3 regions of the Herbaspirillum sp. VT-16-41 genome follow, and region 2 is predicted to be linked to each of the others. Evidence: predicted binding sites of a transcription regulator. Region 2 holds the regulator's gene; each other region holds the start of a gene.
What was found. Region 2 encodes LexA, which represses DNA repair genes until DNA is damaged. Its sites were predicted from a motif close to ACTGTATNNNNATACAGT; they were not measured.

Region 1: a site for LexA is predicted at 1,196-1,213, ahead of BTM36_RS20270 (VRR-NUC domain-containing protein). Genes of this name have one in related genera too.
Region 3: a site for LexA is predicted at 1,055-1,072, ahead of BTM36_RS13920 (ATP-dependent helicase). Genes of this name have one in related genera too.

The regions. Positions count from the first base shown of each region.
Region 1 is NZ_MUXB01000131.1:96,899-99,148, forward strand. Features, by position in the region: gene BTM36_RS20265 (lyase family protein) at 1-960, opposite strand, end outside; gene BTM36_RS20270 (VRR-NUC domain-containing protein) at 1,235-2,250, shown strand, end outside.
Region 2 is NZ_MUXB01000114.1:156,882-159,131, forward strand. Features, by position in the region: gene BTM36_RS16010 (tetratricopeptide repeat protein) at 1-460, opposite strand, end outside; gene lexA (transcriptional repressor LexA) at 661-1,320, opposite strand; gene rpsF (30S ribosomal protein S6) at 1,638-2,003, shown strand; gene priB (primosomal replication protein N) at 2,028-2,250, shown strand, end outside.
Region 3 is NZ_MUXB01000108.1:47,337-49,586, forward strand. Features, by position in the region: gene BTM36_RS13920 (ATP-dependent helicase) at 1-990, opposite strand, end outside; gene BTM36_RS13925 (lipoprotein-releasing ABC transporter permease subunit) at 1,324-2,250, shown strand, end outside.

The DNA.
Region 1 (2,250 bases), on a different contig from region 2:
GGCCGCGCCCATGCCTTCGGTGAGTACCGTGGTGGCATCGCGACGGGTGCTGTTGAGCAGGCCCGGATTGCGCTTCTGCGGCATGGCTGAGGAGACGTAGGTGTTCTCGCCCCCTTCCTGCAGCAGTATCCAGGGACGGGGCTGGGCATACTGCGTCATCACGTCCTGAATGAAGGTGCCGGCATGCAGGGCGATGGACGAGACCACCGCGCCGGCTTCCACCGGCTCATCCACCGCCGACAGTTGCGAGGCATCGTAGGCGTTGTCGACGACGGCACCGAAGCCCAGATAGTCCGTCATGCGCTGGCGGTTCAGCGGCCAGCTGGTGCCGTTGAGCACGGTGCTGCCCATCGAGGAACGGTCGATGCGGACATAGGCCTCGCGGATGCGCTGGGCATCGCGGTCCAGTGCGGCGGCAAATCCCAGCAGGTAGTGGCCATAGCTGTTGGGCTGGGCCGCTACGCCGTTGGTGTAGTTGGGCACGATGGTGTCGCGCTGGCGCGCTGCCAGCTTCACCAGGGCTGCGGTGGTGGCATTGAGCTGGGTCGCCAGGGCCAGCATGTCTTCGCGCAGGATGGCCGAGCGCATGGTGGCCAGCATGTCCTGGCTGGAGCGGCCGGCATGCAGCAAGGTGATCTGCGGGCCGGCCGCCTGGATCAGCAGCGGCTCGAAGGTGATGACCAGGGTAGGGCGCTTGGCGCCCGGCTGTTCGGCATCGGCCAATACCTTGCGGATGCCCTTGACGATGAGCGGGGTCATCGATTTGTCCAGCAGGCCTTCGTCGGTATTGATGACGGCAGTGGCCTTGTTGATTTCGCCCAGCCAGAAGAATTCGTCGTGGCGTTGCTGCTGCTGTTGTGACTGCGGTGGCTGCTGCTGCTGCTGCGGTTGCTGGGCATGCAGCGGGGCCGTCAGGGCCAGCAGGGCGCTGGCAAGGGCAATCGTGGAAAGTTTGTACACCTGGGTCTCCGTGGGTCTTTGGCGATGATCGTTGTTGAGAGGGCAAACCGGGTTTGCCGGGTGCCAATCTTATCCGGCAATGGCGATTCTGTTTTGTTGCGCCGCCGCTTCATCCCGGCCCGGGTGCGTGCTGTGACCGAGTTCTTCGCCGAGGCGCTGGCTCCGCGCCTGTAATCGCCCTTGCGATGGTCCTTCCGATGGTCCTTGCGGGCAGTCGGAGGGGGAGAGGCGTTATACTGTGCTTATATACAGTTAAACGCCCCAGATGCATCCCATGGCCGCCGTTTTGGACCTCACCCACCGTTTTTACTACCTCGGCAACTTCCAGCAGGTTCTGGACTGGCTGGCGCAGCGCTATGGCGACCTGCTGAACGCGGAAGAACGCGACTTCATCACCGCCTTCCCCGGCTTGCCGCTGGCTTCGCGCGCGCTTTTCGTGCGCATGATGATGCGTAAAGGTGAACTCTTTCGCGTCAGTAAACTGGCCTATCCGGAGATCGATTGTTCATTGCAGGCTTTACGTGGCTTGCCAGGGGCCTGGGTCGAACACGACCCTGTGCTGAGCCTGCAGCAGTTCGCCCAGCTATCGACCCGGGCCGAGCTGCTGGTGCAGTTCGATTCGCCGGCTTTGCGCTCGCCTGCGTGCAAGGCCCTGCGCAAGGACGCCTTGTTGTCCCTGCTGGCCGAGGATGCCGCCCACGGTCATCCGCGGCCTTTTTCGCAATGGCAGCACAAGGGCAGCGACCAGGCCGTGCGCTTGTTGAACCGGCCCCTGTGCGAGCGAGTGCGGCTGATGTTCTTCGGTAACCTGCACCAGGACTGGAGCGAATTCGTGCTGGCCGATATCGGCACCCTGCGTTATGAGCAGGTCGCGCTGGGGCCGGAGGCCAGGGGTTTTCGCAGCCGTGGCGACATCGATCTCTACCTGCAGCTGCACGCCTGTCGCCAGGCCTACGAGGCCGGCACCGCCGCGGGCAGCCTGTTGCCCATGCTGCCCCACGGCGCGTTCGACAATCCCTGGCTGGAGAGCCGGCGCCAGCGATTGATGTTCCGCATCGGCCAATTGTTCGAGAAGCAGCAGGACCTGTCCCAGGCGCACGCCGTCTATGCAGGCTGCGCCTATCCGGGGGCCCGCGCGCGTGCCATCCGCGTGCTGGAAAAACTGGGCCGCTTCGGCGCCGCGCACAGCTTGCTGCGCACTGCGCAACAGTCGCCGGAAAGTGAAGCGGAGCGCCAGCATCTGGCACGCATCGCACCGCGACTGGCGCGTCAGCTGGGGCAGCCGGGACC
Region 2 (2,250 bases):
TGACCGCATCCTCGAAGTAGGCGATCGAGGCGTCCGGGTCGTTCTTTTCATGCAGGGCATTGGCCAGGCCGACGCGGGCCGTCCGGCTTTCCTTGTCGACTTCGATGGCGCGCTCATAGATCCTGATGGCTTCATCGATGCGATCCTGTGCCAGGAGTGCGGCTGCCAGGTTGCTCAGGTACTCGGCATTCTCCGGATCAGCCGCGATGGCCTTGCGAAGATAGTGTTCGGCATCGGCGTGCAGGCCCTCCTGCATGGCGATGAGTCCCCGTGCATGGTTGGCGAAAACCAGGGTGGGAGCGCGCCCCAGCACGGCAGTACACAGGGCCTTTGCTTCATCGACCTTGCGATTATCCAGAAGATCCAGGCATTTGCGGACATCCAGCAGGTCTTGCAGATGGGACTTGGTGGCGGCCTGGGCCTGGTTACCGTGCTTGTTGCTGCTCTTGCGCGTCGACATCGAAAGGGATCCTCTTGGTTGGGCGCATGCTTTGCGCCGGACATAGCTGTCCAGCAGAAATAATATGCGCAAGGACCGGATGCCGAAGAGGCGAATAGAAAGCAAAAAACCTTCGTTTTAGACGAAGGTTCCTTGGGAGGGGGATCGGCGCGGTGATGGGCGCCGATGCATCGGGAGCGGCGGGCTTGCTCCCTGCGGGCTCAATGCCAGCTGCGCAACAACCCGACGGCAAGCCCTTCAAGGGCAAACTGGTCGGCGTCCGGCTTGACGATGATGGGTTCGAATTCCGGATTCTCCGGGAAGAGCGTGATGACCGAGCCGGTCTTCTGGTAGCGCTTGACGGTGACCTCGTCGGCCAGTCGCGCCACCACGATCTGCCCGTTGCGCGCCTGGTCGGTCTTGCGGACCGCCAGCAGATCGCCATCGAGAATGCCGGCGTCACGCATGGACATGCCGCGCACCTTCAACAGGTAATCCGGTTTGCTGGGAAACATCGCCGGATCGACCTGGTAGGTCTTCTCGACATGCTCCTGCGCCAGGATGGGCGAGCCGGCAGCCACGCGACCGATCAGGGGCAGGCTCAACTGCATCAGGGCGGGGTGGGGCAGGGCCATCTGGCGGGCGATGCCGCCAGATGCGGGTGCGCCGGATTCACGCAGGCGGATGCCGCGCGAGGTGCCAGGGGATATTTCGATGGCGCCCTTGCGGGCCAGTGCCTGCAGATGCTCTTCAGCGGCGTTGGCGGAGCGGAAGCCCAGCTCGGCAGCGATCTCGGCGCGCGTGGGAGGGAAGCCGGTGTTCTCGATGGCGTTCTTGATCAGGTTCAGGATCTGTTCCTGGCGCGCGGTCAGTTTGAGCATGGGGTAGGCCTTTCTCTGGGGGAAGGCTGTTTGGATGAACAGTCTGTATTTTTATACAGGTGCAATCCTTGTGTCAACGGCAACATGCACTTTCTGGTACTGCAAGAACAGTTTTTCCTTTCTATATATAAATAGATGAAAGATCTTGTGCCGCATATCTGCCCGGTGCGATGGCTCCGCCTGTGTCCGCCTGACCTCGCCAGCGATAGTCGACATTGCTGTTATGCCAGAAACCTTGTATGATCTTGGGTTTTCCTCTTCCCACACCCGTCTTGACGCCGGGGTGGGCGTCTTCAATAAGTCCATAAGGAGTCTACATGCGTCATTATGAAATCGTATTTATCGTCCACCCGGACCAAAGCGAGCAAGTGCCGGCGATGATCGAGCGTTACAAGGGCATCGTCACCACCCGCGGCGGCAAGGTTCACCGTGTTGAAGATTGGGGCCGTCGTCAACTGGCCTACCAGATCCAGAAGCTGGCCAAGGCTCACTACGTCTGCCTGAACATCGAAGTCGACAGCGAAACGCTGGCCGAGATCGAAACCGGCTTCAAGTTCAACGACGCCGTCCTGCGCCACCTGACCGTCAAGATGAAGAAGGCCGAAACCGGTCCTTCCCCCATCCTGAAGGCAGTGCAGAAGGAAGACGCGGCCAAGAGCCGTACCGAAGCACCGGCAGCCTGATTGCGCTGCGATTCATAGCGGAGAGTGAACCAGCTTCAAGTCATCGCCAGTCTGGCCGAACGTGATGTATTGCGTTATACGCCGGCCGGTATTCCGATCGTGACTGCCAGGTTGCAGCATCAGTCGGAGCAGATGGAAGCTGGCATGCGTCGCCAGGTCGAATTCGAGATCGCGGCGATGGCAGCAGGAGAAATCTCCGGTGCGCTCAACAAGGCTGCGCTGGGAGAAGTTTTCCGCTTCACCGGCT
Region 3 (2,250 bases), on a different contig from region 2:
GGAGCGGTAGTTCTGTTCCAGCGTCAGCAGCCGCGCCGGCTGGGTGAACAGCGAAGGCAGGTCGAGGATGTTGCGCACCGTGGCGCCGCGGAAGGAATAGATCGATTGGGCGTCGTCGCCGACGGCGGTCACACCGGCGCCATCGGGCTTCATGCGCTGCAGGATCTCGGCCTGCAGGCGGTTGGTGTCCTGGTATTCATCGACCAGCACGTGGTCGAAGCGGGCGCTGACGGATTGCGCGATTTCCGGGTCGGACAGCATGTCGGCCCAGAACAGCAACAGATCGTCGTAATCCAGCACGTGCTGGGCTTCCTTGGCATCCACATAGCGGGCGAAGAGTTCGCCCAGTGGCCGCTCCCACTCGCGGCACCAGGGGAAATGGACCTGCAGCACCTGGGCCAGGTCCTGGCGGGTGTTGACGGCCCGCGAATAGATCGCCAGGCAGGTGGCCTTGAGCGGGAAGCGCTTGTCGGTGGAAGACAGACCCATCTCGTGGCGCAGCAGGCCCATCAGGTCTTCCGAGTCACCCCGATCCTGGATGGTGAAGTCGTCTTCCAGGCCGATCACGCTGGCGTAGTCGCGCAGCAGGCGCGCGCCGATGGCGTGGAAGGTGCCGGACCAGGGCAGTTGCGGCGGGGCATCGCCAGCGGCCAGGCCCAGTACCTGGCGGATCACCTGGCCCACCCGGCGGCCCATGTCGCCGGCCGCGCGGCGCGAAAAGGTCAGCAGCAGGATGCGTTGCGGATCGGCGCCCTCCAGCACCAGCCGCGCTACCCGGTGCGCCAGGGTATTGGTCTTGCCCGAACCGGCGCCGGCCACGATCAACAGCGGCGTCTGCTGCGATGGCGGCAGGCCGCTACCGTGCTCGACGGCGGCGCGCTGTTCGGCATTGAGCCGGGCGAAGGGATCGCGCTCCTGTGCAGGGTCGTCGGCAGAGGCGGTCTGCGGGGCAGTGGACGCGGGCGCTTCCCGGGTGAGGTCTGGCAGCATGGGTGAGGGGCAGTTCAGGTGGAGACCGTGCAGGGCCGCCTTTGAGGGGCGGGCACAGGTGGATACTGTATATATAACCAGTTCATGATGCAACAGCCGGTGTGCAATGGAGATGAAACAGTTTGCACAGCAAGCCGCGAACCTCTGCCGTAGAAGTGAATCTATAGCCTGCACGCGGGAACGTGCGCAAGTGAAGGACAGGGGCCAGGGATGGGCCGGCTGTCCATTCTGTGGCAAACTTCGCGCTTTGTCTTCGCCCGTGTTGGCGTGCGGCGGGTCCGGTTTCGACGGGATTTCGCCGGCACATTTTGCAGGCCCTCTCCCGGAGCAATTTTGAGTCTGATTAAAAACCTGCCGTTCGAATGGCTGGTCGGTATCCGCTACACGCGGGCCGGCAAGCGCAGCGGTCGCAACAGTTTCATTTCCTTTATTTCCCTCATTTCCATGGCCGGAATCGGCCTGGGCGTGGCCGCGCTGATCGTGGTGCTGTCGGTGATGAACGGTTTCCAGAAGGAAGTCCGTGACCGCATGCTCTCGGTGCTGGCGCATATCGAGGTGTTCGACGCCTCCGGCTCCATGAAGGACTGGCAGAGCGTGGCCAAGCAGACCTTCCAGAACAAGGAAGTGCTGGGTGCGGCGCCCTATGTGTCCGGCCAGGCCATGATGACGCGCGACGACAACCTGCGCGGCGTGCTGGTGCGCGGCGTGCTGCCGGAAGAAGAACCCAAGGTCTCGGACGTGGCGCGCCAGATCAAGCAGGGCAGCTTCGATTCCCTGAAGCCGGGGGCATTCGACATCGTCCTCGGCAGCGAGCTGGCGCGCGGCATGCGCGTCGGCCTGGGCGACAAGATCACCGTGATCGTGCCGCAAGGGCAGGTGACCCCGGCCGGAGTGCTGCCGCGCCTGAAGCAGTTCACCGTGACCGGCATCTTCGAGGCCGGCCATTACGAGTTCGATTCCTCGCTGGCCTTCATCCACCTGCAGGACGCCGAGACCCTGTTCCGCATGGATGCGCCCACCGGGGTGCGCCTGCGCATCCGCGACATGTTGCAGGCGCCGGAGGTGACCCAGGAGCTGGCGCGCACCCTCAGCGGTGACCTCTACCTGCGCGACTGGTCGCAGCAGAACAGCAACTGGTTCGCCGCCGTCAAGACCGAGAAACGCATGATGTTCATCATCCTCACCCTGATCATCGCGGTGGCGGCCTTCAATCTGGTCTCCACGCTGGTGATGACGGTCACCGACAAGCAGGCCGACATC